DNA from 3 places in the Exiguobacterium sp. RIT341 genome. Region 2 is predicted to be linked to each of the others. Evidence: riboswitches for the same ligand, from Rfam matches in the RefSeq annotation. Region 2 holds a riboswitch; each other region holds the start of a gene.

Region 1 (3,279 bases), on a different contig from region 2:
ATCAGGTGGTGGTCCTTACGGAAACCACATCATGATTGCTCACCAATTAAACGGTAAAACGTACACAACATTGTATGCTCATATGAGCGCACTCAATGCTCACGCAGGTCAACGCGTCAGTCAAGGTGAACAAATCGGTTTACGTGGAAGTACTGGGAATTCAACTGGTCCACACTTACACTTTGAAATCCACGTCGGTGGATACAGCTATAGTGCAACTGGTCCAGCTAGCTCAGTGAACCCAATGACGATGTTTTAAACAGTAAAGAATCGTTGCTTATGCAGCGGTTCTTTTTTTGCGATTTTCAAAAAATAAATGATTATATTACAAAAAAACGTTTTCATTTGAAATGTAAATGAAATTTTTTTGAAACGATTAGGGTGCTATAATCTATTTCAGATATGAGAGAAACTTGAATACTATAATAAAATATGAAAAACATAAGTGAGGAAAACGATATATGCTAAAAAAACTAATTTCTACCATTGTTTTAGGAGCATTACTTATAACAGGAACACAACCAATTGCAGCAGCAACGATCAAAGAAAAAAAGGCTGAAAATGCCGCAGAACAACGTAAATTAGAAAAAGCAATTAAAAAACAAGAGTCGAAAATTTCGAAAGAACAACGTCAAATCAATCGAATCGATGCAGCGATCAACGAAAAGATTTTTCAGATTTCCGAAAAAAATAAACAAATCGAGAAATTGAATTTGCGAATCGATGAATTAAAAGCAGACATCGTTCGCTACGAAGAGATGTTGAAAAAACAAGAAGAACTACTCGGTGATCGTCTACGTGTCTTCCAAGAAAACGATGGAAACTCAATCAAATGGGAAGAAGTCATTTTTGGATCGAAGGATTTAGGTGATTTATTTAGTCGTGTCATGGCAGGGAAAAAAATCGCGGAGCAAGATGATAAAATGATTTCGGATTACATCGCAACCCAACAAAAGCTAGCGGAAGCAAAACAAGCGCTCGTTGAAAAAAAGGCGGAGCAGGTTGAAGAGAAGAAAACATTAATCGAACAAAAAAAAGCGTTGAAAGTTCAAATGAAAGAACGCAGTGCTACGCTTAAAAAATTACGAAAAGGTAAGACGAAGTTTACGACAGAACTTCTAGACGCGAAAGAACTACAAGCCACACTTGAAGCTCAAGAACGTGCGATTGCGGCAGCGAAGGCAGCAGCTAAAGCAGCGGCTGAAAGAGCAGCAGCCGAGAAAGCAGCAGCTGAAAAAGCCGCTAAAGCGAATGCTCAAGCAGCAAAACAAGCAGGTAAGAGTTCAGAATCACCTACTTCAGTTGCCCCACCCGTTGTTTCGAGCGGTGGGAAATTCGTTCGTCCATCTTCTGGTGGCGTATCACAAGGGTTTGGACCAGCAAGCGGTGCGAACGGCTATACGTTCCATAATGGTGTCGATTTCAGTGGTTCGGTCGGCTCACCAATCGTCGCAGCAGCAGCTGGAACGGTCATTACAGCTTCAGGTGGTGGGCCTTATGGAAATCACGTCATGATTTCTCACTTCCTTGACGGAAAAGTCTATACGACAGTCTACGCTCATATGAGTTCATTATCTGTTCATGCAGGACAAACAGTTTCTCAAGGTCAGCAAGTTGGAACACTTGGTAGTACTGGGAATTCAACAGGACCACACTTGCATTTCGAACTACATGTCGGAGGCTATCAGTACAGTGCCTCTTCTCCTCTGAATGCAGTTAATCCATTAGCATACCTATAATTCAAAACGAGCTTCGGCTCGTTTTTTTCTTGCCGCTATGCTACAGTTAAGGCGAAATGAATACTTGAGCAACTAGGGGAGCTGGAGGAATCCGGCTGAGAGGAAAACCAATCTGTTTTCGACCCTATTACCTGAACTGGATAATACCAGCGTAGGAAAGTTGAGCCGAACGGATACCGAAATGGTTGGATAACGATTTCGTATAGCGTCGACTGCTTTTTTACAGCGGTCGACGCTTTTTTTGTCGGTAACAACTCCCTTACATTGCTCGATGGAAAGGTGAGAAAAATATGAAACATGTATTGACGATTGCGGGATCTGACTCCGGTGGTGGAGCTGGAATTCAGGCAGATTTAAAGACATTTTCGGCATTGGGCGTTTATGGGATGAGTGTTTTGACGGCGGTAACGGCTCAAAATACACTGGGCGTTCAAGCAGTAGAAGAGTTATCATCGGAAATCGTTGATGCCCAATTAGCTTCAATCTTTTCAGATATTCGTGTGGATGCTATCAAAATCGGTATGGTCTCGAATGCACAAACGATTCACGTCATTGCAACACATCTTCGCAAACAGACAGTTCCGATCATACTAGACCCTGTCATGGTCGCAAAAGGCGGGCATGCCCTATTGCGGACGGAGGCAGAGGAAGCACTAATCGCGGAGTTACTGCCACTTGCGACACTCGTCACACCAAATTTACCGGAAGCAGAGCGCTTAACAGGGCAGTCAGTTACTAATCTAGAGGAGATTCGACTGGCGATGCATCAGTTGGCTATGAAGACTGGAGCCGTCTTGCTAAAAGGTGGACATCTACCGGGAGCTGCCACGGATTTATTATGGGACGGGCAAGAGGAATACCGTTTCACATCAGATCGGTTAGATAATCAACATACTCATGGAACAGGCTGTACCTTATCTGCAGCGATTGCGGCACGGATGGCACTTGGAGAAGCTTTACCGGACAGTGTACGTCAGGCCAAGAAGTATGTTACAGAGGCGATTCGTCATGGATTTGCTCTCGGACAAGGGATTGGACCGACACATCATTTTCATTCACTTTGGAGGGATACACATGTTTACGACCATTCTTAAACACAAACCACTCATTCATCATTTGACGAACACAGTCACGATCAATGATTGCGCCAATGTCACACTCGCCGTTGGCGCATCTCCAGTCATGGCGGAGGATATTCGCGAAGTGGAAGAGATGGTTCGACTTGCGCAAGCTCTTGTCTTGAACATTGGAACAATTGATGCAGACATGCAAGCAGCTCAACGACTCGCCGCAAGCGAAGCGAGACGCTTGAACGTTCCGATCATCCTTGATCCAGTTGGAGCGGGAGCTACATCATTGCGTACGTCCTTTTCAAAAGAATTGAGTAGACTCGGATGTACGGTCGTTAAAGGAAATGCTTCAGAAATCAAGACATTGCTTGGGGAGAATGGACGAACAAAAGGAGTCGATGCTGCTAGTGATGAGATCATGGATCGAGAAATCATTCGTGCATTCGCTCGTAAACAAAAGTCCGTCATTG
Region 2 (3,279 bases):
ATGGATGCAGCACCGGAGAACGGTGGCGAAAATCAAGCACCACGACCGACTGAACTGCTGCTACATGCCGTTGCCGGCTGTACTGGAATCGACATCGTCTCGATTTTAGAGAAGATGCGCTTGACGATCACTCATTTCGAAATGGATATCGAAGGGGAACGGGCAGAGGATCATCCGCGGCGTTTTACGTCGATCTCGATTCATTACCGGCTTGAAGGTGATCTCCCGGAAGATAAAGTCCGTCGCGCCATCTCGTTATCAAAAGATAAATATTGTTCGGTCTCGCAATCCTTGAACGCTGAAATTTCCGTCTATTATTCCATCAATGGTGTCCGGAGCGAGGATCCTTTGTGAAGAAAGTATTACTGATCGGTTGCCTGTTGCTTGCAGGGTGTGCGCAGGAGACGACGGAACCAACGAAACCATCACAACCAGCAACGAAGCAACCGACGGAGGCGAAGAAACCAAAGCCTGAGCCGACAAAGGAAGCACAACAACAAGCACGATTAAAGCAACAACTTGAAGCGATGTCGACGTCAGAAAAAATCGATCAACTGCTCTATATCGGAGTTGCCGGCACGGAACTTTCAGCAGCTGACCGGAAATTGTTGCAGACGCATGCGATCGGTGGGGTCTTACTGCTTGGTGGGAATATTACGTCAGAAGATCAACTCTTGACGTTCACGCGTGCCATTCAAGAAACGAACCAAAAACCGTATGCCTTCGTCGGGGTTGATGAAGAGGGCGGACGGGTCAGCCGGGTACCGGATCAACGGTTACGTCTCCCGACGAGTCAACGGATGGCGCAAGGTGCAGATGCTGCAAAAATGGAAGACGTCGGACGTACGCTCGGTCACCTGTCACGGTTTTATGGGTTCAACATGGACTTCGCACCGGTCCTTGACGTCAATAGCAATCCGAACAATCCAATCATCGGCGACCGTGCGTTAAGTGCTGATCCGAAGACCGTCGCGACTCTCGGTACGGCTCTGATGCACGGGATGCAAGAGACGGGAACGATTCCGGTCGTCAAACATTTTCCCGGTCACGGCAATACGAGTGTCGATTCCCATGTCGGGTTGCCGAAAGTGACAGCATCAAAGGAAGAACTGAAGCGGACGGAACTGTTACCGTTCCAAGAAGCGATTCAAGAGGGCGCCGAGATGGTGATGGTCGCCCATATTCTCTATCCCGCGTATGACGACCAAAATCCATCTTCGCTCTCGAAGCCGATCTTGACTGACCTCTTGCGTCAACAACTCGAATTCAAGGGCGTCATTATCACGGATGACCTTGTCATGGGGGCGATCACGAAACGATATGGTCTCGCGGAAGCGGCACGCCAGGCACTTGTCAATGGAGCTGATATGGCGATGTTTTCGGAAGCAGGTGCCTATCCGAAGGTTCACACCGAAGTGATGCAAGCGGTTAAAGAAAAAACGTTGTCGTCAGAGATGCTCGATGCTAAAGTGATGCGGATCTTAAAGCTGAAGCAGACCTATGCCGACAGCCAGAAGCAACAGCGACCGACGAAATCGGAGCTTATTCAGCAAGTGGAAGCGCTCAACTAGGACTAGCGAAGCAAAGCGACTCATGCTAGACTAATGGGGCAAGCCAATTAAACACGAAAAGACACTAGGGGAGTCTCGCAGCAGACTGAGACGGAAGTATCCGGACCCTTTGAACCTGATCTAGTTCGTACTAGCGGAGGGAAGTGGCTCGAAACCTTAGATATCCTTAGCGCTTCAGCGCATTTTCGGACCACTCCCTTCAACATCGGGAGTGGTCCTTTTTTCGTATCGAAAGGAAGAATATGATGCGTTTACATCTGATTTCGACGGGATCCATCAATCCACGTGATGGAGTGGAAACCTTTCAATCGCTTCAACCATATACGGATCAGCTTCATCTTCGAGAACCGAATTTGTCGGCAGCAGAATTGCTAGATTTGATTGAAGCGCTCCTTACGCAAGGGTATTCGCCTAATCAATTAACCGTTCATGACCGGGTCGACGTCGCTCATGTCGCTGGTATCGGTGTGCAGTTGACTCGACGATCCTTATGTGTCCGCGATGTTCGGCGTCACTTTCCGGATCTCATCATCGGGAAATCCGTCCACTCTCTGGCAGAAGCACTTGCGGCAGAAGCAGAAGGAGCCGACCGACTGCTGTACGGTCATATTTATCCGACAGCGTCGAAACCAAACGTGCCACCGCGAGGGATCGACGCTCTCAAACAAGTCGTTACTTTCACGACGAAACCAGTCATCGCAATCGGCGGGATCACTCCTGATCGCATTCCTGAGATCGCAGCGACCGGTGCAAGCGGAATCGCCGTCTTATCCGGTATTCTCGGTCAAGCGGACCCGCATGCTGCCATTCAGCGTTATCAGGGGGTACGGGTATGACGGATCACATCATCATCGGTGGTGGAGTCATCGGTTTGACGCTTGCTTACAGTCTCGCTTGTCAGAACGAATCCGTTCTTGTCCTTGATCGCGGAACATGCGGACAAGGGACGAGTCGGGCGGCTGCCGGGATGCTTGCGACGGACATCGAGCTGAGAGAAGAATTGCATACGCTTGCCGCGCGAAGTCGCCGTCTGTATCCGTTACTTGCGCGACGCCTCACGCGCGAGACCGGGATCGATTGTGGCTACCGGGAACAACCATTTTTATTGAAACGAAATGGGCAAGAATACTTATTTCCATCGGTCGGTCAAATCGATCCGCGACGACTAACGACTGCATTGATGCATGTCTTACGAAATCGTGGGGTACCAATCGAAGAACAGGTGGACGTCACGCGAATCGAGGAGAGTAATGATTTCATTAGGGTTGAGTCGAACACGGGAACGTGGACGGGACGAACGGTGACGGTTGCAGCCGGACGCGGGTCCCAAGCCTTGCTCGATACAGCTGGCATTTCGATAGCGACATATGGGGTCAAAGGGGAGTGTCTCGCAGTCCGTCTCGCGGGTCAGCCGTTACGCTCGATCCTGTTTGATGACGCCGTCTACCTCGTACCGAAAGCGGACGGACGGATATTGATCGGTGCGACCGAACTACCGCAAGACGAGACGATCGGTGTTAGTGTCGCAGGAGTCACGTCACTGCTTCAAGCAGCAGAGCGTCTCTATCCACCGATCCGTGATGCAATCATCGAAGAAGTCTGGTCAGGCGTACGACCACAAACAGAGTTCGGCTTGCCATATATCGGAGTCGCCGATTCATCCCGTCGGATCTTTATAGCGACGGGGCATCATCGGCATGGCATATTA
Region 3 (3,279 bases), 230 kb from region 2:
GGGAAACGTCCGTTAAAATCGTTTCGCCTCCGAATTGTTTTGTCAGATGTTGAATGTCGCAAATCATCATAATAAGTTGATCCTTTCGCGCGCATTAAAAAAAGGGAGAGCGCAAATAGCACTCTCCCTAGTGTGTGAAAGATGCGCTTTGCTGTATTTTTCAATCATGAAGTTCTAAAAAAGGGCAGACGGGTGCCTTAGAACGCCATTCCATGAAAAATCGCGCGCAACAGATACAATTGTTCCATTAACCAATGTTTGCACGCAGCAAAGTCCATCATTTCACACCACCTTTCGTTTCAGATACAACCAGTTTACCATTATCTTGTTAATTGCGGAAGTCTGAATTATTTGAACACACCAGCAATCGAGCTGAAGAAGTCACTCAGACCATCAAATAATTTAGCGAAGAATCCTTTTGTCTCCTCGGACGTTGCAAACGCATGGATGTCTTGACCAGCATTTTTCAGTCCACTCTCGATTTGCCCCCAGTTGATGTTCGCTTGCTCCATTTGATTGAATAGATTCGTCAACCGATCCATCTGTGCATCAGACAGTTGGATGTTGTTGTTTTGAATGACTTGGACGATCAGGTTTTCGATCTCGACTTTTGTTTCCGGTTTTTGATTCGCGATTTCGGCCTTGATCTCATTCATCAAATCAGCGACTCTATCTGTCCCGACTGTCTTCCCGACGTCTGATGTGACCGATAATTCTTGCTGTGCTAAATCTTTCCGTTCGTCACTCAGCTTGATTCCGGTCTCAGCCGAAGTTTGATCATAGGCTTTCATGATTCCTGTCAGTGCCGATGTTCCAGTCACTTTATAAGGAGAAGTGATCGTGATGTCGGCATCTTTGACACCTGCCGTGACGAGAGCGTTCAAATACATATCCTTCGTCACCCACGTGATGTTTTCCGTCGCAACGGAAAGTCCGTCACCTTTTTCCGTCAATTCGATCTTAGCGGATGAATACATGTTGCCGCCCTTTTGTGACTGGGGGATGTTTTTCCCGAGGTATTTTTCTTCGTCTGCAGAGGTTGCGATGATCGGTGTGATACCTTCCGGTGCATTGAGACGTGAAAGCACCCAAGCCTTATCTTTTGCGCCGAGTGACTCACCGAGAGTGACGATTGTCTTATCGACGACCTGCTCGGCGGATGCGGCTGTCGGAAGTAATAAAGCAGAAGCGATAACGGCTGACGCCATGATTTTTGTTGGTGTATGCATAATGAAATCCTCCAATTGTAAGTAACAGAATGAATTATAGTATCAGGTACTAAAATTAGTGTACGAGAACGAAAGAAGTTCGGAATCGGTCTGTAGATGGAGACGATATCCGCCTTCTGACACTCCATAGTATAGCGAAAAGAGGACAACTTGACTTCCATTTTCAGCATGCTATAGTGGATTTGAATCGAATAATGACCACTAGGGGAGTCGGTAGGCCGACTGAGACGAACGAAGACGTTCGGACCCTTTGAACCTGATTAAGTTCGTACTTACGGAGGGAAGTGGCGTCAAGTCTTGTTCTTCTTGCGCCATGCCCGTGTGTTTCGGGGTGGTGTTTTTTCGTTTCATAAAAACAAGGAGGATGAGATCATGACATTCACACAAGAAATCAAACAAGCAGCACAAGCGTATTGGGACAGTAGTTTTACGCACCCATTCGTTCAAGGAATCGGCGAGGGAACGTTACCGCTCTCGAAATTTCGACATTATGTCATGCAGGATGCGTATTACTTAAAACACTTTGCGAAGATTCAAGCGAAGGCAGCGTCAAAAGCAGATGACTTTGCGACGATCGCGACACTTGCCGAGCACGCGACTTCGACATATGGGGCAGAACTGAGCTTGCATCAATCATTTTTCGAGCCGCTCGGTATCACGGAAGCAGACCTTGAAGCATTTGAACCGGCACCAACGGCATATGCTTACGTCTCACACATGCATCATGCGAGTGAAGGGACGCTTGGTGAGACGATTGCTGCCATCTTGCCATGTTACTGGTTGTATTATGAAGTTGGGCAACAATTGTTGACGTGTACACCGGATGAAAAAATCTATCAGCAATGGATCGACACATATAGTTCGGAATGGTTCGAAAAGGTCGTCTTTGAACAGATTGCACGGCTTGATGCGTTGGCGGAACAAGCAAGCCCGACTGAACGAGAGCGGATGAAACGGCATTTCGTGACGAGCTGTTATTATGAGTTGCTGTTTTGGCATATGGGATGGACGGAAGAAACGTTTACGTCGATTTACGAGACGATTCCAGCACGGACGGTATCTTCCTAAAGAGTTGAATGGTAGAATTAGGTATAACATTTAGCGGAAGTAGGGGTAGAAATGGAAATCATCGTGATCGTACTCGCGATCAGCGCCGCGTATGCCGTGCAACGAATGCTGGGTAAAGTCAAAGTAAAATTTATTGGATATATCATTCCAACGTTAATCGTGTTGTCCGGTATATCCGCTACGACTCGAAACTTCAAGGTAGCATATAGCATGGGGAGCTACATTTCTGCTGTTCTTGTCATTGTCGTCTATGCATTACTGACCTATTGGTTATACCGCGTCTACGATCGTGCGAAAGAAGAAGCGGAATATCCGTATCAATCATTAAAAGACCGAGGCATCCTTTAAAGGAGTCTCGGTCTTTTGTGTATCATGTTCTCATTTTTTCCAATTTTTAAAGCCGTCACCAAATTCGAGATGCAGTTGATCGGTAAAGATACCGTTCTGAAAGACTGGTACATCAACAGGTAGAGTGCCTTGGGGCTTAAACGTTCCGAAAATCGCTCGGATACCGGCAGGGAGGTTCGGTCCCGCTGATTTCAGATTGCCTGCTTCGGAGTCCGGTCCGTTCGGATCCCCTTTAAAACCATAGACGAGGACGTGTGCCGGTGCGTCCGGTTGAACGGCGACATCGTATGGATTGCGGAGGCTAAGCAAGACGGATGGTATATCTGTTTGTTTCGCATATCGGAAGATTGAAGCCGGAATCGCTTGTTCTGGTGCAGTAGGCAGTAGTTTGGCACTCGTATTGACGTTTGAACCGACGATGATGTAATCTGCTGCATCGAGTTGTGCCCGTAGTGTCGGGTTTTGGTCGAGCGGTAGCGTAGTAGCCGAGTAATTCGCTGTCGTTACGTGCCAGTTCCGGTTCTTAGGCAGGGAAGCAATCGTCTTTTTCATGCTGTCCGTTTGATCCGTCGCAGGGGCAATCACAAGAACATTTGCATTCTTTTTCGGCTTGAAGGGTAACGTCCGTTGATCA

The links. Region 2 has a riboswitch for thiamine pyrophosphate ahead of BW42_RS06200 (thiamine phosphate synthase). Riboswitches for the same ligand answer to the same signal wherever they lie in the genome.
Region 1: it holds a riboswitch for thiamine pyrophosphate, as region 2 does, so the genes downstream of both, thiD (bifunctional hydroxymethylpyrimidine kinase/phosphomethylpyrimidine kinase) here and BW42_RS06200 (thiamine phosphate synthase) in region 2, are expected to answer to the same signal.
Region 3: it holds a riboswitch for thiamine pyrophosphate, as region 2 does, so the genes downstream of both, tenA (thiaminase II) here and BW42_RS06200 (thiamine phosphate synthase) in region 2, are expected to answer to the same signal.

Annotation. Positions count from the first base shown of each region.
Region 1 covers NZ_JFYW01000011.1:100,375-103,653, forward strand. Annotated here, with positions in the region: gene BW42_RS14120 (murein hydrolase activator EnvC) at 1-259, shown strand, start outside; gene BW42_RS14125 (murein hydrolase activator EnvC) at 462-1,739, shown strand; TPP riboswitch at 1,804-1,914, shown strand; gene thiD (bifunctional hydroxymethylpyrimidine kinase/phosphomethylpyrimidine kinase) at 2,030-2,833, shown strand; gene thiM (hydroxyethylthiazole kinase) at 2,814-3,279, shown strand, end outside.
Region 2 covers NZ_JFYW01000001.1:1,174,739-1,178,017, reverse strand. Annotated here, with positions in the region: gene BW42_RS06210 (OsmC family protein) at 1-354, shown strand, start outside; gene nagZ (beta-N-acetylhexosaminidase) at 351-1,571, shown strand; TPP riboswitch at 1,628-1,730, shown strand; gene BW42_RS06200 (thiamine phosphate synthase) at 1,817-2,407, shown strand; gene BW42_RS06195 (FAD-dependent oxidoreductase) at 2,404-3,279, shown strand, end outside.
Region 3 covers NZ_JFYW01000001.1:1,407,369-1,410,647, reverse strand. Annotated here, with positions in the region: gene abc-f (ribosomal protection-like ABC-F family protein) at 1-70, opposite strand, end outside; gene BW42_RS07390 (DUF1002 domain-containing protein) at 348-1,229, opposite strand; TPP riboswitch at 1,423-1,529, shown strand; gene tenA (thiaminase II) at 1,602-2,297, shown strand; gene BW42_RS07380 (hypothetical protein) at 2,349-2,645, shown strand; gene BW42_RS07375 (glycoside hydrolase family 3 protein) at 2,676-3,279, opposite strand, start outside.